3 regions of the Janthinobacterium sp. BJB304 genome follow, and region 1 is predicted to be linked to each of the others. Evidence: predicted binding sites of a transcription regulator. Region 1 holds the regulator's gene; each other region holds the start of a gene.
What was found. The regulator NrdR, encoded in region 1, represses ribonucleotide reductase genes. The targets are predictions, from matches to a motif close to CACNANATNTNGTG.
Positions count from the first base shown of each region.

Region 2: the regulator NrdR is predicted to act here: its motif matches at 1,701-1,714, upstream of CSQ95_RS05165 (ribonucleoside triphosphate reductase).
Region 3: the regulator NrdR is predicted to act here: its motif matches at 2,128-2,141, upstream of CSQ95_RS19930 (ribonucleoside-diphosphate reductase subunit alpha).

Region 1 covers NZ_PDZN01000010.1:164,348-168,544, reverse strand. The annotation lists gene ybgC (tol-pal system-associated acyl-CoA thioesterase) at 1-268, opposite strand, end outside; ZMP/ZTP riboswitch at 584-708, shown strand; gene glyA (serine hydroxymethyltransferase) at 820-2,067, shown strand; gene nrdR (transcriptional regulator NrdR) at 2,211-2,672, shown strand; gene pilV (type IV pilus modification protein PilV) at 2,900-3,484, shown strand; gene CSQ95_RS14155 (PilW family protein) at 3,481-4,197, shown strand, end outside.
Region 2 covers NZ_PDZN01000003.1:247,853-252,049, forward strand. The annotation lists gene CSQ95_RS05150 (U32 family peptidase) at 1-17, opposite strand, end outside; gene CSQ95_RS05155 (peptidase U32 family protein) at 27-1,061, opposite strand; gene CSQ95_RS05160 (hypothetical protein) at 1,226-1,642, shown strand; gene CSQ95_RS05165 (ribonucleoside triphosphate reductase) at 1,761-3,509, shown strand; gene nrdD (anaerobic ribonucleoside-triphosphate reductase) at 3,506-3,703, shown strand; gene CSQ95_RS05175 (anaerobic ribonucleoside-triphosphate reductase activating protein) at 3,696-4,197, shown strand, end outside.
Region 3 covers NZ_PDZN01000017.1:64,176-68,372, reverse strand. The annotation lists gene CSQ95_RS19930 (ribonucleoside-diphosphate reductase subunit alpha) at 1-1,863, opposite strand, end outside; gene ampD (1,6-anhydro-N-acetylmuramyl-L-alanine amidase AmpD) at 2,255-2,866, opposite strand; gene CSQ95_RS19920 (sigma 54-interacting transcriptional regulator) at 2,844-3,923, opposite strand; gene CSQ95_RS19915 (PP0621 family protein) at 4,043-4,197, opposite strand, start outside.

The sequences.
Region 1 (4,197 bases):
TGGAGGCGCGCCCCATTTTTTCTATGCTTAAGGTTAATCTTACCGTGTCATCGAGCCTGGCTGGCGCATGATAGTCGGCGTTGACGCTTTTGACAACGAACATCGCGTCGTGCTGTTCCAGCAGTTCCTGCTGGCCCACGTCGATGGCGCGCAGCCATTCCGTGCGTGCGCGCTCGAAGAATTTGAGGTAGTTAGCGTAATAGACGATGCCGCCGGCGTCGGTGTCTTCATAGTAGACACGTACGTTCCAGGTAAAGACTGAAGGCATGTTTATTGCGCCAGTAGTGAGATTGAGCAACATTTTACGCGATTTTTCTTCTTGTGACTGTGGGCGCTTGCTGGAAAGCCATGCAAAAGCTGCATATAAGTTGCACCGCAGCATTATAAATCCGGCGTGTGCAATGGCAAGCTTCGTAACATACGCTTACATGCCATGGCCAGGTTTAAGTCCAGCTTAAGAGCGGCAGCCATGCCCCGGGGCGGCCCGCGGCCCTGTCCGGGCTGCGGCGGCGCGCGGCGATTATAGACGCACGGTTGCATTCCTTGCTCAATTTGGGCACTTAACTTACAATTTGACTTCCATTACGTCTCACGTGACTGGCGAAAAGTCGGGCGATCTCCCTGAGTGGCGATCGGCAAACCGGCGAAAGGTGGGCACCCACCGGGAAACGTGAGATTTTTCATCAGCCGTTCGCCTGGGTAGCCACTATGGAAAAGCACGAAGAGGCTGCCCGTCCAATGTTGTTATTCACTTAACGCCGGCTCCCCTCATTCGATCCAACCTGCCAGTACAAGCACCCTCATACTTGGAGTTTTTACATGTTTGCAAAAGATCACACCCTCGCCAACGTCGATCCTGAATTGTTCGCCGTCATTCAAAAAGAAAACACGCGCCAGCACGATCACATCGAACTGATCGCCTCGGAGAACTACACGTCGCCAGCCGTAATGGAAGCGCAAGGCTCGCAGCTGACGAACAAGTACGCCGAAGGCTACCCGGGCAAGCGCTACTACGGCGGCTGCGAATACGTCGACGTGGCCGAGCAACTGGCCATCGACCGCGTCAAGAAACTGTTCGGCGCCGAATGCGCGAACGTGCAGCCGAATTCCGGCTCGCAGGCGAACCAGGGCGTGTTCTTCGCCATGCTGAAACCAGGCGACCTGATCATGGGTATGTCGCTGGCCGAAGGCGGTCACCTGACCCACGGCATGCCGCTGAACATGTCCGGCAAATGGTTCGATGTCGTCTCCTACGGTCTGACGGCGGAAGAAGACATCGACTACGAGGCGATGGAGCGCCTGGCCCGCGAACGCAAACCGAAACTGATCATCGCCGGCGCATCCGCGTTCTCGAAAAAAATCGACTTCGAACGCTTCGGCAAGATCGCCAAGGAAGTGGGCGCCTACTTCATGGTCGACATGGCCCACTACGCGGGCCTGATCGCCGCCGGCCTGTACCCGAACCCGGTGCCGTTCGCCGACTTCGTCACCTCGACCACGCACAAATCGTTGCGCGGTCCGCGCGGCGGCATCATCCTGATGAAGGCCGAGCACGAAAAAGCCATCAACTCGGCCATCTTCCCTGGCATCCAGGGCGGCCCGCTGATGCACGTGATCGCCGGCAAGGCCGTCGCCTTCAAGGAAGCGCTGAGCCCTGAATTCGTCGAATACCAGAAGCAAGTGATCAAGAACGCCGACGTGCTGGCGAAAACCCTGATCAAGCGCGGCCTGCGCATCGTGTCCGGCGGCACCGAATCGCACGTCATGCTGGTCGACCTGCGCGCCAAGAACCTGACGGGCAAGGAAGCCGAAGCCATCCTCGGTTCCGCGCACATCACCTGCAACAAGAACGGCATCCCGAACGACCCGCAAAAACCCTTCGTCACCTCGGGCATCCGCCTGGGCAGCCCGGCGATGACGACGCGTGGTTTCAAGGAAGCGCAAGCGGAAGAAGTGGGCAACCTGATCGCCGACGTGCTGGACAACCCGCATGACGCCGCCACCATCGAGCGCGTCAAAGCGGCCGTGAAAGTGTTGGCCGACGCGCACCCTGTGTACGCAGCATAATTATTTGTCCAGAATGTGTCATACGGAGTAAGATTCCGTATGACACATTCCTTCGTGCCCAAGGGCGCCCGGAGTGATTCGGGCGCCCTTTGTACAAGGGCGGCGATTTCCCGTAATTATTACTATAAAGTTGTAACCAGCCCATGAAATGTCCATTTTGCCAGCACGGCGACACCCAGGTTCTCGATACGCGCGTATCGGAGGAAGGGGATGCCATTCGGCGCCGCCGCCGCTGCGGCAAATGCGACAAGCGGTTTACCACGTACGAACGCATTGAACTTATCATGCCGGCCGTCGTCAAAAAGAATGGCAGCCGGACGGAGTTCGCTGCGGATAAGTTGCGCGGCAGTTTGATGCTGGCCTTGCGCAAGCGTCCCGTCGCGGCCGCCTCGGTGGATACGGCCATCGCGTCCATCCAGGAAAAACTGCTGACCAGCGGCTTGCGCGAAGTCGATTCCGGCTATATCGGCGAGCTCGTCATGCAGGAACTCAAGCGCCTGGACAAGATCGCCTACATCCGCTTTGCTTCCGTCTACAAGAATTTCGAAGACCTGGCCGAGTTCCAGGATGCGATCGCCGAAGTGGGGCAGGCGCGCAAGCCCTGACGCTTACCCGGCCGTTCACTTTGCCGGTAACGGGGCCGCTCCTGCGCCCCGTGTTCACCATGCCAGCGCTTGCCTGGCAAGCGGTCTGATCAATAACTACGCCATTCCTCTCCCCTTATCGCTGCGCTGTTTGCGCTAGCGCAGATCCTGGTTTTTGCGTGCGCCTATCGTGTAGCTGGGCCGCCTGTTCTTGCGACTCTTTCTGCGGAAGGGAGCAAGGCATGCACATGAGCGGTCGCACTATGTTTCCAGCGGGTGGCAGCAGCCTCGTCGAGGTGCTCGTGTCGCTGCTGCTGTTGGCGCTGGGCCTGCTCGGTGCCAGCATTTTGCAACTGCACTCCCTGCGCGCGCGCCATGAGTCGGCGCTGTTGTCGGCGGGCGCGCAGCTGGCGGCCGGCATGGCCGAGCGCATGCGCGCAAACGGCGTGCTCATGAATGGTCCCGATGCGGGCAATCCCTACTTGAACGTGGCCTACGCGGCGGCGGACGACGCCGAAGCAGGCGGCACCGCGCCGGACTGCTTTGGCGCTAGCGCCTGCAGCGCGGCCGAACTGGCGCAATTCGACATCGCCGAATGGAAGCAATCGCTGCATGCGGCCTTGCCCGGCGCGCGCCTGCATATCTGCCGCGATGCCTCTGTCTGGGATGCCGCCGCGCAAGGCTTGCACTGGGCGTGCAGCGGCGGCAAGGGCGCGCCCATCGTCATCAAGCTGGGCTGGCGCGGCCGCTTGCCCGATGGCTCGCCCGCCGTGAATGCGGCAGGCGAGTCGCTGCCCAGGCTGGTATTCCAGCTGGGCGGAGGCGGCGCATGAACGGCGTGCATGCCGCGTGGCGCTGGCGGCGCGGCATGAGCCTCGTCGAATTGCTGGTGGCTCTGTCGCTGGGCGCGCTGCTGATGCTGGCCGCCAGTAGCGTGCTGGTGGCGGCCAGCGGCAGCTATGGCGACCAGTCCGCCAGCGCGCGGCTGGACGATAACGGCCGCTATGCGCTCGACACCATCGCCCGCGCCGTGCGCCAGACGGCGTACGTGAACTGGGATAGCAGCGCCGCGCCCGTCGCCCATGCCGATGACGACAGCGCCAATGTCGCCGGGCTCGACGCGCGCAGCCTGGGCAAGAACAGCGAAGGCATCAGCGGCGCCTTGCCCGGTGTCCTGCATGGCAGCGACGTGCTGGCCCTGCGCTATTACGGCGCCGGCAAGGAAGAGGGCGGCGACGGGTCCGTGCTCAATTGCGCCGGCTTTGGCGTGGGTGCCGCGCAAACGGAGGCGCAGCGGGGCTGGAGCATTTTCTATGTGGCGCAGGGCGCCGATGGCGAAGGCGAACTGCGCTGCAAATACCGTGGCGCGAACGGCTGGGGCGCGGATGCCGTCATTCGCGGCGTCGACGGTTTCCAGGTGCTGTATGGCCTGGACACGGATACGCCGCCCGACGGCGTGGCGAACCGCTATGTCAACGCCAGTGCGCTCGACGCCTACGATGCGGCGCTGGTGCTGGCGGGTGCGGATGCGGCCGCGCGCCAGCGC
Region 2 (4,197 bases), on a different contig from region 1:
AAAGATAGTTTTAACATGTTCATCCTCTATTTCCAGGAGCGGTGATACGCGCCCAAGGTGTGCTGCTGGCCTTCGGCCAGCTTGTCCATGGCCGCCATCCAGCCCGGCTTGACGGCGTAGCGCGTATTGCCTTCGCGGCAGGCGTCGATCGCTTCGCGCCACACGCGCGTCACCTGCGCCACATACGCGGGGCTGCGCTGGCGCCCTTCGATCTTCACGGCGCGCACGCCCATGGCGATCAGCTGCGGCAGCAGCGCCAGCGTGTTCAGGCTGGCCGGCTCCTCGATGGCGTAATACTCTTCGTCGTTAACTTCGAAACGCCCCTTGCACAGGGTCGGATAGCTGGCGTTTTCGCCCGGTGCGTAGCGGTCGATCAGCACGCCGTTCAGGCGCGATTCGAGGCCGTTCGGCGTTTCCAGCCAGCGCACGGATTTCGCCGGCGAGCACACGCCGTGCGTGTTCGGCGCCTCGCCCGTCGCATACGACGACAGCGCGCAGCGCCCTTCGACCATCACGCACAGGCTGCCGAAGCCGAAGACCTCGATCTCGACGTCCGTCTTGGCGATCAGTTGCTCGACCTGCGCCATCGACAGCACGCGCGGCAGCACGGCGCGGGCGATGCCGAAGTGTTCCTGGTAAAAATTGATCGCTTCGTAGTTGGTGGCCGAGCCTTGCACGGACAGGTGCAGGCGCAGCTGCGGGTGATGCTCGCTTGCATACGCCATCAAGCCCGGATCGGCCACGATCATGGCGTCGATGCCGGCTTGCGCGGCGCGGTCGATGGCGCTGCGCCACACGGCCCAGTTGTGCGGCTGCGGATAGGTATTCAGCGCCAGCAGCACCTTGCGTCCATATTGGTGGGCGTAGCGCACGCCCTCGGCGATGGCCTTTTCGTCGAAATTGAGGCCGGCGAAATTGCGTGCATTGGTGGCATCGCGAAAACCCAGGTACACGGTGTCGGCGCCATTGTCGACGGCCGCTTTCAAGGCGGGCAGGCTGCCGGCGGGGCAGACCAGTTCCAGCGGTCCGGCCACGCGGGTGGCGGTAGTTGATTCAAGCATCATGATGTTCACAGTCCTGTATCGGCTCAGGGTGCAGACTATAGCCCCGCCCATACCGCCCAGTCCTTGACACAGGTGAAGGAATGCATGCATGGCTGGCGCGCGTTCAACTTGCTTGACCTGGCTGTAAAATGCCCCACTTTTTCCCTATCCGATTGCCCGCCATGACCCGCAAACCGCTGCTGATTTTCCTGCTCACCCTGTTCCTCACCGCGCTGCAGGTGCAGTGGGCCGGGCCGCCCGATGGCTATGACGCAGGGACCATCTCCGTGCTGTCGCCGGAAGTGCTGGGCGCGTATCCGGGCGTGCTGCTGCTGTTCCTGCTGGCCGTGTTCGCGCGCCGCAAGATGCCGCTGCTGCGTCAGGCCGCCATCTGCACGGGCTTGCTGGCCGTCTACTGGCTGCTGGCGAACTACGTCACCTTCGACGCGCGCGTGGCCAGCTGGAGCACCTACACGCCGCTGGAAATCTGGATGCACGTGCTGCCCGCCTCCGTCGCCAGCGTCGCCGCCTGCGGCGCCGCGTTCTTTTGCGCGAGCTGGCTGATCCTGCGCGAAACGCGCTGGAACAAAAGCGGCTGACGTGGTTTTTTCACCTGCATCAAGGATTCGTCACGCAACTGCACGCGCCCTTTGACTCCACTATATTTAGTGATTAATCTCCATAAAAACACCGCATGTTGTGTTTATTGGAGGTTTCATGACGACAAATGCAGTTTCCCCCACACGCGGCCAGGTCGATGTCGCCGCATCCATCAATGAATACCTGGACCGGCGCGACTGGCGGGTCAACGCCAACGCCAACCAGGGTTACTCGCTGGGCGGCCTGATACTCAATGTATCGGGCAAGGTCATCGCCAACTACTGGCTGGACCAGGTGTATCCGCCGGAAGTGGGCGCGGCGCACCGCGAAGCGGCCCTGCACATCCACGACCTCGACATGCTGGCCGGCTATTGCGCCGGCTGGTCGCTGCGCACCCTGCTGCACGAAGGCTTGAACGGCGTGCCGGGCAAGATCGAATCGGGCCCGCCGAAACACATGTCGAGCGCCATCGGCCAGATCGTCAATTTCCTCGGCACCCTGCAAAACGAATGGGCCGGCGCGCAGGCGTTCAGCTCCTTCGATACCTACATGGCGCCCTACATCCGCAAGGACAGCCTGTGCTATGAAGACGTGCGCCAGTACATGCAGGAGCTGATCTTCAACCTCAACGTGCCGTCGCGCTGGGGCACGCAGACGCCGTTCACCAACCTCACCTTCGACTGGGTCTGCCCGGACGACCTGCGCGAGCAGATTCCCGTCATCGCCGGCCGGGAAATGGATTTCAGCTATGGCGAGCTGCAGGCGGAAATGGACATGATCAACCGCGCCTACATCGAGATCATGATGGCGGGCGACGCCAAGGGCAGGGTCTTCACCTTCCCCATCCCCACCTATAACATCACCGAGGATTTCGACTGGCATAGCGAAAACGCGGAGCGTCTGTTCGAAATGACGGCCCGCTACGGCCTGCCCTACTTCCAGAACTTCATCAATTCGGAACTCAAGCCGAACATGATCCGCTCCATGTGCTGCCGCTTGCAGCTGGACTTGCGCGAACTGCTGAAAAGGGGCAATGGCCTGTTCGGTTCCGCCGAGCAGACGGGCTCCCTGGGCGTGGTGACGATCAACTGCGCGCGCCTGGGCCACCTGTGGCGCGGCGACGAAGCGGCCTTGATGGCGGACCTGGACCGCCTGCTGGAACTGGGCAAGACCAGCCTGGAAATCAAGCGCCGCACCATCGAGGAACTGATGCAGCAAGGCCTGTTCCCGTACACGAAGCGCTACCTGGGCACCCTGCGCAACCACTTTTCCACCCTGGGCGTGAACGGCATCAACGAGATGATCCGCAATTTCAGCGGCGACGCCTGGGACATCACGTCCGCCGAGGGCCATGCGCTGGCGATCCGCCTGCTCGACCACGTGCGCGCCCGCATGGTGGCCTTCCAGGAAGAGACGGGCCATATGTACAACCTGGAAGCGACGCCGGCCGAAGGCACGACGTACCGCTTCGCCCGCGAAGACCGCAAGCGCTATCCCGCCATCCTGCAGGCCGGCACCGTCGACAATCCGTATTACACGAACTCGTCGCAACTGCCCGTCGGCCACACGGACGACCCGTTCGAAGCGCTGGAATTGCAGGACGCGCTGCAGCGCAAGTACACGGGCGGCACGGTACTGCACCTGTACATGACGGAAGCGCTGTCGGACGCGAACGCCTGCCGCGAGCTGGTCAAACGCGCCCTGAGCCGCTTCTCGCTGCCCTACATCACCGTCACGCCCACGTTTTCCATCTGCCCGCGCCACGGCTACCTGGCCGGCAAACATGAATTTTGCCCCACCTGCGACGCGGAGCTGATCGCCCGCAAGCAGGCCCACATTGCTCCATCACTTGAGGAAACGCCATGAACGCACGTCCCGACTTCACTCCCGCCATCACCCTGCTCGACAGCGAACGCCAGCGCTGCGAAATCTGGACGCGCGTGATGGGCTATCACCGCCCCGTCGCCTCGTTCAACATCGGCAAGCAGGGCGAATTCCACGAGCGCCAGTATTTTACGGAAGCGAGCGCCCGGGTTGGCCAGCCGGCCTGCCATGGCTGAGTTGAAAGTGGGCGGCCTGACGCCCTTTTCCGCCACCGACTACCCGGGCAAGCTGGCTGCCGTGGTGTTCGTGCAGGGCTGCCCCTGGCGTTGCGGCTATTGCCACAATCCGCACTTGCAGGCGCGCACGCCCGAAGGCGCCATGCCGTGGCAGGACGTACTGACCTGGCTGCGGCGCCGCGTGGGCCTCGTCGACGCCGTCGTCTTCAGCGGCGGCGAGGCATGCATGGACCCGGCGCTGGCGCGCGCCATGCTGGACGTCAGGGCGCTGGGTTTCGGCATCGGCCTGCACACGGCCTGCATCTATCCGCAGCGCCTGCAGGAAGTGCTGCCCCTGGTCGACTGGGTCGGCTTCGACATCAAGGCGCCGTTTGCCGACTATCGTCATGTGACCCGCGTGGCCGGCAGCGGCGACCCGGCGCGCGCCTGCCTGGACGCCATCCTCGCCAGCGGCGTCGCCTACGAATGCCGCACCACCACCCATCCGGACTTGC
Region 3 (4,197 bases), on a different contig from region 1:
CTTGACGTGATCGAGCTTGCCTTCCTTCATGTGCGCCGGCATGTTGACGGAACCGAGGTTGCAGACGGCGATTTCGTCAGGGCCCGTGTTCAGCGTGATTTCCGTGCACAGGTTCGAGCTGTGGACGACGCCGACGTGCGACTGCGGGCTGCGGATGTTGCACGGATCCTTGAACGTGATCCATGGGTGGCCCGTTTCAAACAGCATCGACAGCATCTTGCGCCACAGGTCCAGCGCCGCGATCTTCTTGAAGACGCGGATTTCGCCGGCGGCGGCCTTGGCTTCGTAGCCCAGGTAAGCCTGTTCAAAAGCCTTGCCGACCTTGTCGTGCAGGTCTGGCGTGTCCGACGGCGAGAACAGCGTCCAATCGCCTTTTTCCATGACGCGCTTCATGAACATGTCGGGAATCCAGTTCGCCGTGTTCATGTCGTGCGTGCGGCGGCGGTCGTCGCCCGTGTTCTTGCGCAGGTCGAGGAATTCCTCGATGTCCATGTGCCAGGTTTCCAGGTAGGCGCAGACGGCGCCCTTGCGCTTGCCGCCCTGGTTGACTGCCACGGCCGTGTCGTTGACCACTTTCAGGAACGGCACCACGCCTTGCGACTTGCCGTTGGTGCCCTTGATGTGGGCGCCCAGGGCGCGCACTGGCGTCCAGTCGTTACCCAGGCCGCCGGCAAACTTGGCCAGCAGCGCGTTGTCCTTGATGGCGTCGTAGATGCCTTCCAGGTCATCGGAGACGGTGCTCAGGTAGCACGACGACAGCTGCGAGCGCAGGGTGCCCGAATTGAACAGGGTCGGGGTCGAGCTCATGAAGTCGAACGAGGACAGCAGGCTGTAGAACTCGATGGCGCGCGCTTCGCGGTCCGCCTCGTTCAGCGCCAGGCCCATGGCCACGCGCATGTAGAACGCTTGCGGCATTTCGATGCGCACGTCCTGGATGTGCAGGAAGTAGCGGTCGTACAGGGTTTGCAGGCCGATGTAGCCGAATTGCAAGTCGCGGTCGGCGACGATGGCTTTGGCCAGGCGCTCCAGGTCGAAACTGGCGAGTACCGGGTTCAGCAGCTCGGCGGCGATGCCCTTGGCGATATATTGCGGGAAATACGTCAGATATTCGGCGGCGGCGGCCGCTTGCGGCACTTCCTTGCCGAACACTTCCTTGCGCACCGTGTGCAGCAGGATGCGGGCCGTGACCTGGCTGTAGGCCGGGTCTTTTTCCATCAGCGCGCGCGCCGCCAGGATGGCCGACTTGTGCAGCTCTTCGACGGGCACGCCGTCGTACAGGTTCTTCACCGTTTCAGCCAGGATGGCGTCGGCATCGACGTGCTTTTCCAGGCCGGCGCAGGCGGCGTTAATCAGGTCGCGCACTTCCTGCATGTCCAGCAGGCGGCGCACGCCGTTGTCGGTGACATTTAATTGTGGTGCGGAAACTTGTGCGGACGCGCCTTGCGCTTCCTTCTGCAGGCGGCGCTCTTCCATGTGCTTGGCGCGGTACAGCACGTAGGCACGCGCCACATCGTGCTCGCCCGAACGCATCAGCGACAGTTCCACCTGGTCTTGCACGTCTTCGATATGGAAGGTGCCGCCGCCCGGATGGCGGCGCACCAGCGCGGCGACGACGCCGTCCGTCAGTTGCTCCACCAGTTCGCGGATGCGTGCCGAGGCTGCGCCCTGGCCGCCGTTAACGGCCAAAAACGCCTTGGTCATGGCGATGGCGATCTTCGAAGGCTCAAATGCCACCACCGCGCCGTTGCGGCGGATGATGCGATAGTCGCCCAGTGCCGCGCCCGTGCTCGCCACGCTGTTGGCCGCGCCTGGCGCTGGCGATACTGGCGTTGGATGGATGGAAATATCTTGTGGTGATTGCATTGAAGCTCCCGTTGTCAGCTAAAGTCAGCCTGCAGTTTTGCTGCCGCGTGTGTTGTTGAATAGAACGCCCGATGGTCAGGGTTTCTTCAGGTATTTGTTGCTAAATAGTAAATTTATAATGCATAAAACAGGTCAGTATCCATAGCGCCACACCGTACTGCCCGGCTGGCGCGAAACACGATCAAGGGTGATAAACCGCCAGTTCCAGTGCTTTATCAGCAATCCGGATAGCTTTGACAATAATTCTGAAAACGTCTGTGATGGCACTAGATATAGTCTTTACATCCAACTTCTGCACTAATTGTAGTGCCCATCGAAGGGCGATGCAATAGTTTTCCAGCATCCGCCGGCGTAATTTTTTGTATTTTCATATACGATTTCGGTTGACTTTTCAGGGCATGGATGGAAAGCCCAATCCCCGCGAAGTAAGCGCTAACGCAGGCTGCCCGCGCAGGGTTTCCAGCCAGCACTCTTGATAAAAATGCCAGTCAAAAAACGGCCCCGGATCCGTCTTCCTTCCCGGTGCGATATGCTCGTGGCCGCGCACATGGGACAGCCCGTGGCGCGCCACCAGCGCCGCCGTCAGCGCCGCCAGCACATGGTATTGCCGCCGCTGGAAAGGCACATCGTCCGCGCCCTCCATTTCGATACCGATGGAATAGCCATTGCACTGCGGGCGTCCTTCGAACACGGACGCGCCCGCATGCCAGGCACGTTGATCAGTAGAAACATATTGCAACAACGCACCATCGCGCCGCACAAAAAAGTGCGCCGACACCTGCAAGCCACGCAGGTCGGCGAAGGAAGGATCGGCATTATAATCTACCCGGCCCGTAAACAAGTCCGACACATGCGGCCCGCCAAAGCGGCCACCCGGCAAGCTGATGTTATGAATCACCAGCAAGTCGACTTGCGCACCGTACGGGCGCGCATCGCAGTACGGCGAGTCATAGCGCAGCGCGCCGTCGCACCAGCCATCTTCATCTATCGTCCATCCGCTCATCAAGTAATGCTTCCTGTATCGTCAATTTCTGCATGCGGTAACGCAACTGGCGCACGCTCAGGCCCAGCTGACGCGCCGCCCGCGCGCGGTGATAACGCGCCTGGACCAGCGCCTGCATGATCATGTCGCGCTCGGCCTGACGCAAATACACGTCCAGCGGCAGGGCCGGGCTCACGCCATATGCCGCCATGCCGGGCAGGCACAGTTGCCGCTCCGGCAAGTCCGGCAATGCCGGCGCCGCCCGCAACGGCATGCTGTCCGGCGCGAATGGCAAGGCCAGCCCCTCGAGCGCGATCACGCCGCCGTCGGCAAAGGCCAGTGCCCGCTCCAGCACGTTTTCCAGTTCGCGCACATTGCCGGGAAACGCGTACGCGGCCAGGGCCGCCAGCACGGGCGGCGCCAGGCTCACGGCCCGGCGTGGCGACAGGCGCGCCAGGATCACCTCACATAATACCTGCAGATCGCCGCGCCGTTCGCGCAGCGGCGGCAGCGCCAGTTCGATCACATTGAGGCGGTAAAACAGATCCTGGCGAAAGGTGCCGGCGGCCACGCCGCGCGCCAGGCCATGCTGGCTGGCGCACAGGATGCGCACGTCGACGGCTTCGTCGGCACTGCCGCCCAGCTTGCGCACGCGGCGCTCCTGCAGCACGCGCAACAGTTTCACCTGCATGGCCAGCGGCAGGTCGTCGACTTCGTCGAGCAGCAGGCTGCCGCCATGGGCCGCCTGGAACAAGCCCTGGCGCTCGTGCAGCGCGCCCGTGTAGGCGCCCGGGCGGCAGCCGAAGAATTCCGCTTCCATCAGCGCTTCGGGTATGGCGCCGCAGTTGACGGCGATAAACGGGAAGCCGGCGCGCGCGCCCTGCGCATGGATGGCGCGCGCCGCCAGTTCCTTGCCCGTGCCTGATTCGCCGCGGATGGCCACCGGCGCGCCGCAGCGGGCGATGCGGCTTATCTGCGCGCGCAGCGCCTGCATGGGCAAGGAATTACCGCTCAGTTGCGGCGCCGGCGCCATGCCGACGGTGGTCACGGTCTGCTGGCTGGTGCGGGGACTGGACATGGGAGCGCGCCTTTCTGCAATGGCGGTGACGAACCGCCTGCTGCAGATGCTACGCCGGACGAATGCCGGAGGTCGTTACGATACGGATGAGCAACGCGCGCGAAGCTGCGCGCTTGCCCTTACACGGTGGCGTGCGCGTGGCTGCAGTAATCGTGACCCTTGGCCTGCACGTTTTCCGAGGCCGGATAGTACACGCCGCAATGGGCGCAGCACAGCATCAGCTCGGCATCGGGCAACTCCTGCGGCCGGCCCGGCGGCGCAAACGGATTCGGCT